Regions from separate parts of the Dorea sp. 210702-DFI.3.17 genome, predicted to be linked through region 1. Evidence: a T-box and tRNA genes for the amino acid it is inferred to sense, from the RefSeq annotation. Region 1 holds a T-box; the other holds one or more tRNA genes.
What was found. The T-box of region 1 lies ahead of leuS (leucine--tRNA ligase). A T-box ahead of a tRNA ligase gene usually reads a tRNA of that ligase, here a tRNA-Leu.
Positions count from the first base shown of each region.

Region 2: it has a tRNA-Leu gene. The T-box ahead of leuS (leucine--tRNA ligase) is inferred to sense a tRNA for this amino acid. The anticodon was not compared.

Region 1 is NZ_JAJCNB010000005.1:75,727-81,230, forward strand. It holds gene LI149_RS05335 (hypothetical protein) at 1-298, opposite strand, end outside; gene LI149_RS05340 (selenium metabolism-associated LysR family transcriptional regulator) at 923-1,831, shown strand; T-box leader at 2,134-2,371, shown strand; gene leuS (leucine--tRNA ligase) at 2,432-4,861, shown strand; gene LI149_RS05350 (hypothetical protein) at 5,173-5,388, shown strand; gene LI149_RS05355 (hypothetical protein) at 5,385-5,504, shown strand, end outside; gene LI149_RS05360 (nitroreductase family protein) at 5,503-5,504, shown strand, end outside.
Region 2 is NZ_JAJCNB010000001.1:81,934-87,437, forward strand. It holds gene pyk (pyruvate kinase) at 1-163, shown strand, start outside; gene LI149_RS00390 (TrmB family transcriptional regulator) at 306-1,037, shown strand; gene LI149_RS00395 (diaminopimelate decarboxylase) at 1,034-2,305, shown strand; tRNA gene LI149_RS00400 (tRNA-Leu) at 2,366-2,448, shown strand; gene LI149_RS00405 (PucR family transcriptional regulator) at 2,592-4,274, shown strand; gene LI149_RS00410 (Zn-dependent hydrolase) at 4,423-5,504, shown strand, end outside.

The sequences.
Region 1 (5,504 bases):
GAATATTCTCAATGGAAATATCTGCGTGTTTTAAAATACCATCGATAAAGATGCACTCAATATCGTGGTTGGAGCTATACATTCCATATAAGAAACCAATGTACTCATCGGTATTCGTAATAGATGGAAAATCATCCATACAAATTGTACGGATATCAAATGCAACACTTGCGGTATCGCGATGCGTCTTTTTGATAAAAACGACATTACCTTTACATTCTTTCGCCTGCTTATTTGCCTGCTCGATCATTTGTTGTGTTTTTCCGCTGCCTTTAGGGCCAGTTAATAAATTTACCATGGCAAACTCTCCTTTATGTATAATATTATACCGGGCATATCCGGTATCGAATAGTTGATGTTTATATTATACACTAAAGTGCAGACAGTAACAACCTGAAAAAAGAAGTTTTTAGACGATTTCGCGAGAATTTTAGAATAATCTTAGAATAAGCGTAAAAGTTAAAGATGGCATTGGAAAAATGCAAACCGGTCTTCACACTTGTAAAAAATAAAAATCAATACAAACCACAGAAATGTGGGATTTTTCATGTCATAATTTAATTATTTTTAGGTTGTGATTATAATAGCAGATAGAAAATGAAATAGATAAATATCAATAATCTTGATAAATAAAAGAAAATCTATTGGAAACGTTAATAAAGTATAGAAAAATTCAATAAAACTATGAAAACTATCAATTCGACATTTGAGACGAGGAGATTTAAAATATATATTAGCTGGGAGTCAATCCCCCAGCTGATATAGCCTCCGGCAGGGCGCACATTGTCCGGTGGACAATGGTTTTGCGCCGACCGAAACGGAGTGTAGACTTGCAGAGGTGCGCAGCAAGAATGCCGAGGCATTCTTGAAATTAAAAAGACATTTTTTAGAAAGACATGGGGAAAAGAGGAAAAAGAGAATAATGAGATTGGATTACATAAGAAGTTTTATTAATGTTGTCAACTGTAAAAGCTTTTCTGTTGCTGCAAAAAAAGCATTCGTCTCACAGCCGACAATCAGTACTCATATCAAGCAATTGGAAGTGGAATTGGGAGTCCAGCTTTTGGTTAGATCAACAAAAGATGTGATATTGTCAGAAGAGGGAGTTCTGTTTTATCCATATGCAGTCAGGCTTCTGGAGACGGAAAATGAGGCACTGGCACATTTGAATAAGACGGAAGCAAAAGTAAAAGGAACTGTAACGATTGCTGCTTCATCAGTTCCGGGGAATTATATTCTTCCGAGGATTTTGAAACAGACCAGACTTAAATATCCTGAGATCGATTATCGTATGTTGGAAGGAGACAGCAGTCAGGTAATCCAGTCGGTCTTAAGATTTGAAGCAGATCTTGGAATAGGGAGTATCCGTACCAATCATGAGAAATGTATGTGTATGCCGCTTCTAAAAGATCAGATTGTACTTGCGACACCGAATACAGAAGAATATCGGAGTCTGAATGGGGTATTTCCGCTTGATAAGCTGAAGAAAGAGACATTTGTTATACGGGAATCAGGCAGTGGAACAAAGATTGCATATGAAAGCATTGAGAAAGCGCTGGATCTGCATGCAAAGCCGTTGAAGATTGCCATGCAGGCAGAATCTTCCGATCTGGTCCGGAGAAGTGTAGAAGAAGGAATGGGAGTTGCATTTGTAAGTAGTCTGGCAATTCAGGATTCTTTGGCATTGGGGAAATTATTGAAGTTTGAATTCCCGAATGTAAATACAGAGAGACAGATTTATCTTTTGTATCATAAAGACCGGATTATGACGCTTCCTATTACTAGTGCGATTAAGTCTATCAGACAGCAATGTCAGAAGATTTCAGGTTAATACTTGAACAGTATTATTTCCTATAGAAATCCTGCTCCCCCTGCAGGGTTTGCCATAATTAAGAATGTGCAAAAAAGAAAGAAGCGTGTTTCAGTTAATAGAAATACGCTTCTTTCTTCCTATAACAAGTGTAAAAAACATTCAAGAATTCATGTTGGAACTTATACGTTAGATGTACAGGTGGAAAATCAGAATCCAAATTACAGATATAATTTGGATCCAGGAAACAATAGAAAACATTGAAAACTTCGGATTGAGTCTTGACTTATATTATCATTCTCCTTATAATAATGAAGAATATGAAAGAGACATGGAAGAGGAGTATTAAGAGCCTATCGTTTTCAGAGAGTTGCCGGCAGGTGCAAGGCAATGACGTAATCTCCCAACTCGCCTCGGAGTTCTTCTGCTGAACAGGTCAGACATTTATCGTAAGGGCAACATAGGCAGGAGCGGGACTTCCCGTTACAGAAGCAATGAGTGCATATGAGAATTCATATGAAGAAGAGTGGTACCACGGAATCAAGCCTTTTCGTCTCTTTGGAGATGAGAAGGCTTTCATTTTATTTTAGATGCAGTATTGCAGAAAGAGAGGAAATCAATATGTCTAAGATACCTTACAATCATAAGGCGATCGAGAAAAAGTGGCGTGACAAATGGGAAGAGAATCCGGTCAATGTCCAGTTTGATGAGAATGGAAAGAAAAAAGAAAAATATTACTGCCTGGATATGTTTCCATATCCTTCAGGTAACGGACTTCATGTAGGTCATTGGAGAGGATATGTAATCTCTGATGTATGGAGCAGATATAAATTACAGCAGGGCTATTATATCATTCATCCAATGGGCTGGGACGCATTCGGACTTCCGGCAGAGAACTACGCAATTAAGATGGGAGTTCACCCGGAGATTTCAACAGCAGCTAATATTAAAAATATTAAGCGTCAGATCAATGAAATCGCAGCTCTTTATGACTGGGATCGTGAGGTCAACACAACAGACCCGAACTTCTACAAGTGGACACAGTGGATTTTTGTAAAGATGTTCAAAGAAGGACTTGCTTATGAGAAAGAGTTCCCAATCAACTGGTGCCCATCATGTAAGACAGGTCTTGCCAATGAAGAGGTCGTAGGCGGAAAATGTGAGCGTTGTGGAGCTGAAGTTACAAAGAAGAATCTTCGTCAGTGGATGCTTCGTATCACAAAATATGCAGACAGACTTCTAAATGATCTGGACAAGCTTGACTGGCCTGAGAAAGTTAAGAAGATGCAGGCTGACTGGATTGGAAAATCATACGGTGCAGAGGTAGATTTTCCAGTAGAAGGAAGAGATGAGAAAATCACAGTTTATACAACAAGACCAGATACACTTCACGGAGCAACATTTATGGTACTGGCTCCGGAGCATGAACTTGCTAAGAGCCTTGCAACAGACGAGACAAGAGATGCAGTAGAAAAATACATTTACGATGCATCTATGAAATCTAATGTTGACCGTATGCAGGATAAAGAAAAGACAGGCGTATTTACAGGAACATATGCGATCAACCCGTTAAATGGAGCAAAAGTTCCAATTTGGTTATCTGATTATGTACTGGCTGATTACGGTACAGGAGCTATTATGTGTGTACCTGCTCATGACGATCGTGACTTCGAGTTTGCAACAAAATTCAATATCCCAATCATTCAGGTTATTGCAAAAGATGGTAAAGAGATTGAGAATATGACAGAGGCTTATACTGAAGCTGTCGGAACAATGATCAATTCCGGTGAGTGGAATGGTATGGAGTCTGCCGTACTGAAAAAAGAGGCACCACATATTATCGAGGAGAGAGGAATCGGACGCGCAACCGTAAACTACAAGCTGCGTGACTGGGTATTCTCACGTCAGAGATACTGGGGAGAGCCAATTCCGATCGTTCATTGTCCGAAGTGTGGAAATGTTCCGGTACCGGAAGAAGAATTGCCACTTCGTCTGCCAGAGGTAGAATCCTATGAGCCGACAGGAACTGGTGAATCACCGCTTGCTGCAATCGATGAGTGGGTAAACTGCAAGTGTCCACAGTGTGGCGCTGACGCTAAGAGAGAGACAAATACAATGCCACAGTGGGCAGGATCATCATGGTATTTCCTTCGTTATGTGGATAACCATAATGATAAAGAACTGGTTTCCAGAGAGAAAGCAGACGAGATGCTTCCGGTAGATATGTACATCGGTGGAGTAGAGCATGCAGTTCTTCACCTTCTGTATTCCAGATTCTATACAAAATTCCTGAACGATATCGGAGTTGTTGATTTTGATGAGCCATTCCATAAGCTGTTCAATCAGGGAATGATCACAGGAAAGAACGGAATCAAGATGAGTAAATCTAAGGGAAATGTTGTATCACCGGATGATCTTGTAAGAGATTATGGATGTGATTCCCTGAGAATGTATGAGCTTTTCGTAGGACCACCGGAGTTAGACGCAGAGTGGGATGACCGTGGAATCGACGGAGTAAACCGTTTCCTGAAACGTCTGTGGAATCTTGTTATGGACAGCAAAGATTCAGATGTAAAAGCTTCGAAAGAGATGATCAAAGAGCGTCATAAACTTGTCTATGATGTAACAACACGTCTGGAGAGCTTCAGCTTGAATACAGTCATCTCTGCATTCATGGAACACAATAATAAGCTCATCGAGATTGCTAAGAAAGAAGGCGGAATTGACAAAGAGACACTGTCAACAGCTGCAGTACTGCTTTCCCCATTTGCACCTCATGTAGCAGAGGAACTCTGGGAGCAGTTAGGACACGAAGGCAGCGTATTCAAAGCCGGATGGCCGACATATGATGAGAATGAGATGAAAGATGACGAAATCCAGGTACCTGTACAGATCAACGGTAAGACAAAAGCTGTCATCTCAGTACCAACAGACATTTCCAAAGACGATGCAATTGCAGCAGGAAAAGAAGCAATCGCAGATAAACTGACAGGAAATATCGTAAAAGAAATCTACGTTCCGAAGAAGATTATCAATATTGTAATGAAATAAGTTAAGTAATGATTAGTTAGAAATAGCATCTTAAGCTTTGCAGGAGCTTAAGGTGCTATTTTCTATATGTACAATTCAGAATTGCGATGAGTAAACTGCAAGCTGTTAATATAATCATAAATTCTTCATATGTACTGATATCTCCTGATAGACAATAAAAACTTAATACAGTATATATGGATTGTAAATCATATAGGAAAATGATAAAATTATTTATTATGAAGTAAACATTAGATAAAGGAAAGAGTTATGGTTTTTTTTCAAAGCCGGAAATTATAATTTTAAAGGAGTCAAACAGTGCAGAGGAGCATTTGGCAAAACTGGAAGAGTTACTTCCAAGAGCGACTGGGAAAGTAAAAGAGAATATTCAGAAAGAAATAATTCTCACAAAAGCAGGAATTGATGGAGAGAAGAAAGTTCTTTATGAATTAAAAAATAGTAATATGGATTTGGTGAAAAAATGTTGGAGAGAGATACGGGCGAAAGAAAAGATTACGCTGCCAGATGGTTCGATACGTTGTATATGACAAAGCAACTGGGTGAACCAACAAGGAATAAAAAACCAATCCGGTCATTCGAAGAAGTAAGAAAATATATGAACGGAATTAAAAAGAAAGCGGAAGGTGAAAAATATGGAATTGAT
Region 2 (5,504 bases), on a different contig from region 1:
TTCTACAGATGAAATCTGCAGCAGCGCATTAGATCTTGTAAGAGCAAAACAGATTGCAGAGACTGGAGACACGGTAGTCTTGACAGCAGGAATCCCTTCCCCGAATATTTCCGGAAATGTTGCCGGAGTCAGCAATATTATGAAAATAGCAGTGATAGATTAAGAATTATTGAAAACGAACAACAGATGAGAGATTTCTTTCATCTGTTGTTCGCTTTTTGAACATATTTCTCATTTAAGTACTTGACTGATGGCGAGAAATATACTATAGTGTTCCGTGAGAGAACTACTACAAAAAGATGAAAATGAGAACAGGTGAAAAAATGGAAGATAAATCATATATTGAACGCCTGATGGAATTTGGGCTTACAAGGCAGGAAGCAGGAATTTACGGCTGCCTGATCAGTGAAGGAAAGACGACAGGCTATGAAGTCGCAAAGCAGCTTGGAATATCCAGATCCAATGCGTATAATTCGCTTGCAAGTATGACTGAAAAAGGCGCGGCTTATCTGGTGGAAGAAGGAACAACAAAAAAATATGTATCTGTGCCATTGGACGAATTTTGCCGGAATAGAATCCGGAGGCTGGAAGAGTCCCAAAGATGGCTAAAGAAGCATATGCCATCTGAAAAAGATCATGTAGAAGGGTACATTACAATAGAAGGTTCTTCTAATATTTTGGATAAGATTCGTAATCTTCTGGCAAAAGCCGAAGAGAGAGTATACATTTCCTGTACAAGAAATTACCTGTTATTGTTCGTGGATGAGCTGGAAAGTCTGATCCGGGCTAAAAAGAAAGTCGTAATTGTGACAGATCAACCTGTGAATTTCAGAAATGCCAGAGTCTATATGGGAAACAATCGTGGAATGCAGATTGGTGTGATTACAGATTCTAGATATGTGCTGACCGGAGAGTATGGAGAAGGAAGTATTAATACATGCCTTTATTCCGGACAGAAAAATTTTGTAGAGTTATATAAAAGTGCTCTTAGTAATGAAATAAAACTTCTGGCAATACGAGAGGAGAACATGCAATGAAGAAAAAACCATTTGTAACAAAAGAACAACTGGATGAAATTATTAAAAAATATCCAACTCCATTTCATCTTTATGATGAGAAGGGAATTCGCAAGAATATGCAGGCACTAAAAGAAGCATTTGCATGGAATCCGGGGTATAAAGAGTATTTTGCAGTTAAAGCAACGCCGAATCCGTTTCTGATTGATATTTTGAGAGAGTATGGATGCGGATGTGACTGTTCTTCTTATACAGAACTTCTCCTTTCAGATGCAATGGGAGTAAAGGGAGAGGACATTATGTTTTCTTCCAATGACACACCGAGAGAAGAATATGAACTTGCACACAAGTTAGGAGCAATTATTAATCTGGATGATATTACGCATATTGATTTCCTTGAAGAGACAATTGGCGAGATTCCAGAAACGATCAGTTGCCGGTATAATCCGGGCGGACTGTTTAAGATTAGTAATGATATTATGGATAACCCGGGAGATGCCAAGTTTGGTATGACAACGGAGCAGCTTTTTGAAGCATTTAAGATTTTAAAAAGCAAAGGTGCGAAGGAATTTGGAATTCATGCCTTCCTTGCAAGTAATACTGTAACAAATGAATATTATCCGATGCTTGCAAAAGTATTATTTGAAGTGGCTGTAAAGCTTCAGAAAGAGGTAGGCATTCATATCAAATTTATTAATTTGTCAGGCGGTATCGGAATTCCGTATACACCAGATCAGGAGCCAAATGATATCCGTGCGATTGGAGACGGTGTGCGGGAAGTTTATAATGAGGTTCTTGTGCCTGAAGGCATGGGAGATGTAGCTCTTTATACAGAACTTGGAAGATTTATGTTGGGACCTTATGGCTGCCTTGTAACAAAAGCAATTCATGAGAAACACACCCATAAGGAATATATTGGGGTAGATGCATGCGCAGTAAATTTGATGCGTCCGGCTATGTATGGTGCATATCACCATATTACAGTCATGGGAAAAGAAGATGTGCCGTGTGATCACAAATATGATGTAACAGGTTCTCTTTGTGAGAATAATGATAAATTTGCAATTGACCGTATGCTTCCGAAGATTGATATGGGAGATGTTCTTGTGATTCATGATACAGGGGCACATGGATTTTCTATGGGATACAATTATAATGGAAAATTAAAATCCGCAGAGGTGCTCTTAAAAGAAGATGGAAGCACACAGCTTATCCGAAGAGCTGAAACACCAGCAGATTATTTCGCAACCTTTGATTGTTTTGATATTGGAAAAAAATTAATAAAATAAATGTTGTATTTCACGCAGTTGTGTGTTACAATTAATCTCAGCTTGAAAAAGCTGGGATATGCGGATGTGGCGGAATGGCAGACGCATCAGACTCAAAATCTGACGTAGGTGACTATGTACGGGTTCAAGTCCCGTCATCCGCAGTTGATTTATGAAAGGGCATCGAAGACTTAAAGTTTTCGGTGCTTTTCTGCTCTTGCACATTTATTAGATATTCATTATAATAAAATCGATGTTTTTAGAGGAACAAAAGAAGAAAGAATGAAATGACGAAAGGAATAAGATTATGGGATTTACAGTACAGGATATGCTTGATATGAAATTATTTCAGAAAGCGAATCTGCTCTGGGGCAAAGGTGGTATTGGCCAGGAAATCCGTGGTGTTACGATTATTGAATCTCCAGATATTGTTCGTTTTATCAGTGGTGGAGAGGTCCTTCTGACAGGATTGAATGCATTTCAGAATTGTTCCCCGGAAGAGTTCCGCAGTTATATCGCGGAGCTTGCAAAGAAAAAAGTAAGTGCACTTGTGATTAAGCAAGGAAGAACCGTAGACTTCATGGAGGAAAAGATGGCGGTCATACAGGAGTATGCTCAAAAGACAGAAATTCCTGTCATTGAGATTCCGTTTGAAATGCCATTTCGAGAAATTCTTAATACGATCATGGAGCATGTTTTTAGTGAGGAAGTTATCAGACTTAAGTATTTTAAGACAACTCATGATAATTTCACGGCACTGTCACTTTCCTTTCATTCCATGGAAAATGGAGTGCAGCGTATTGTAGACATTTTGTCAAAACTGATTGGAAACCCGGTGGCATTGTTTGATCAGAATCTGGAATGCCAGGCGACAACAGATACGAGAATCCGTGAATTTGAAATTCAGCCGGACGCAAAAGAATATTCTTTAGACTTCTATTCAAATTATAAATACCGGAAACAGGAAATTACATTGGAGGAAAAACCGGAAGAAAAGATCGGGCAGTATCTTGTGCGATTGAATGTTATGTATAATGCGAGAATGTATCTGGTTGTTACTGAAACAGAACATCCGGTCAACGGTATGGATTTTATTGCAGTTGAGAATGCAGTAACAGCGTTGAAGCAGGAATTGTTCCGTCAAAGTTCACTGGCAGATCTTGAGAAAAAGTTCCAGAGTGATATTATGAACAATATTTTGAATGGAAAGGTTCACTCAATTCAGGAACTTCGAAGGGATAGTTTCCTGCTTGGGATTTCTATGGATGCGTCCTACCGTATTATTGCGTTCAATCTCGGATATAGCTCAAATCGGGTCGATCTGAATGACACGGTGAAATACACGAATATATTGAACAATGCGATCGCTATTGAATTTCCGAATGTGAAGATTCAGAATGATATGGACAGAGTCATTGTGATCCAGGAAGTAGATCCGGCGAGAAAACAGGAAGAATATCGTCACGAATTGAAAGAAATAGTCATGAAGATCCAGAAGCGTGTGGCAAGTACGAAAAAAGATTTGAAAGTCTGTGCCGGAGTCGGACGAATGATAGAGGGGATTGAACATATTCCGAGCAGTTTTAAAGAGGCAACTGATTCACTGATGTTTATTGATATTCTTGGAGATGAAAATGAAGACAGTCAGTCCAAAATTATGATTTTCTCCGACATGGGAATTTTCAAACTGCTTTGTCAGCTCAGTGATGAGAAAGAAATGATGGAATATGTACCAGAATCTCTTCAAAAATTATATCATTACAAAAAACAGCAGCGTCAGGATCTGATCCTGACACTTAAGACTTATCTGGAACACAACCAGAATCTGACAAAGACAGCTCAGGACTTGTATATACATTATAAGACGGCGGCCTATCGTATTGAGAGGATTTCGCAGATCACAGGCATAGATTTTGATAACCCTAATGAAGTACTATCTGTCCGAATTGGCTTAGTTGCATGTAAAATGATGGAAAATTTAAAAAAATAGCAGTTTTTTGAGAAAGTAACAGAGATTTATCAGTTGTTGATAAATCTCTGTTATTTTTTTGTCCAATTATGCAGATGCGTATTGTTAAAAAAATATCTATAATATGAGACATAGAAAAACAAAGATTCACAAGGGAGGAGGAATTCGGATGAAAGCAAATATAAATCGTGTGGTTTCCAGATTAGAAGACATTTATCAGTGTGGTAAAAAAGAAGATGGAACGTACACGAGAATGGCATTCTCCGAAGAAGATGTAAAAGGAAGAGAACTTTTTGCATCTTGGGCAAAGCGCCTTGGCATGACATGCCATGTGGACGAAGCTGGTAACCTGATTGCTCATATGGATGGGCAGGATAATGATCTTCCGGCAATCATGATGGGTTCACATCTTGACACAGTTCCGGACGGAGGCCGATATGATGGAGTGACTGGCTGCGTTGGAGGATTGGAAGTATGTGAAGTGTTAAAGGAACATGGAAAAGTTCCGAAACACCCGATCGAGGTGATTGTGTTTACCGATGAAGAAGGATTCCGTTTTGGAAAAGGACTTCTGGGAAGTAGTTCACTTTGTGGACAGGACCCGGATGTAAGTGATGATGAGCTGGATATTTACGGTGAGCCACGAGGCGAAGTGATGAAATCATATGGAATCACAAGTGCAAATGTGATGAAAGCCAAAAGAGATCCAAAGACGGTACACAGTTTTATCGAACTTCATGTAGAACAGGGATCCAGACTTTATAAAGCACATACACCGGTCGGCGTTGTATCATCGATTGCAGGTGTGAACCGATATGATGTGACTGTAGCAGGTGAGGCAAATCATGCAGGAAGTACTGCGATGGCTGACAGAAAAGATGCACTCGTTGCTGCGGCTGGATTCATCAACAAGGTTCCGGAAATTGTAAAAGAGTATGGAAATGAATTTACTGTTGCAACAGTCGGAACCATTAAAGTTACACCACATTCCGTTAATGTAATTCCAGGAACTTGCACTTTCAGCCTGGAGATTCGTGACCAGAGCGCAGAAGTTATGAAACTGATCGAAAATCATCTCAGACAGCTTCTTGAGGATATCTGCAAAAAATATGGAGTTACGTCTACATTTGTTCCGACATCTTATCATGATCCGGCACCAATGTCGGAATTGGTAAGAGGAACGATAGAGGAAGCGGTAAAAGAGCTTGGAATTGATTATACAGTCATCCCAAGCGGTGCATTTCATGACTC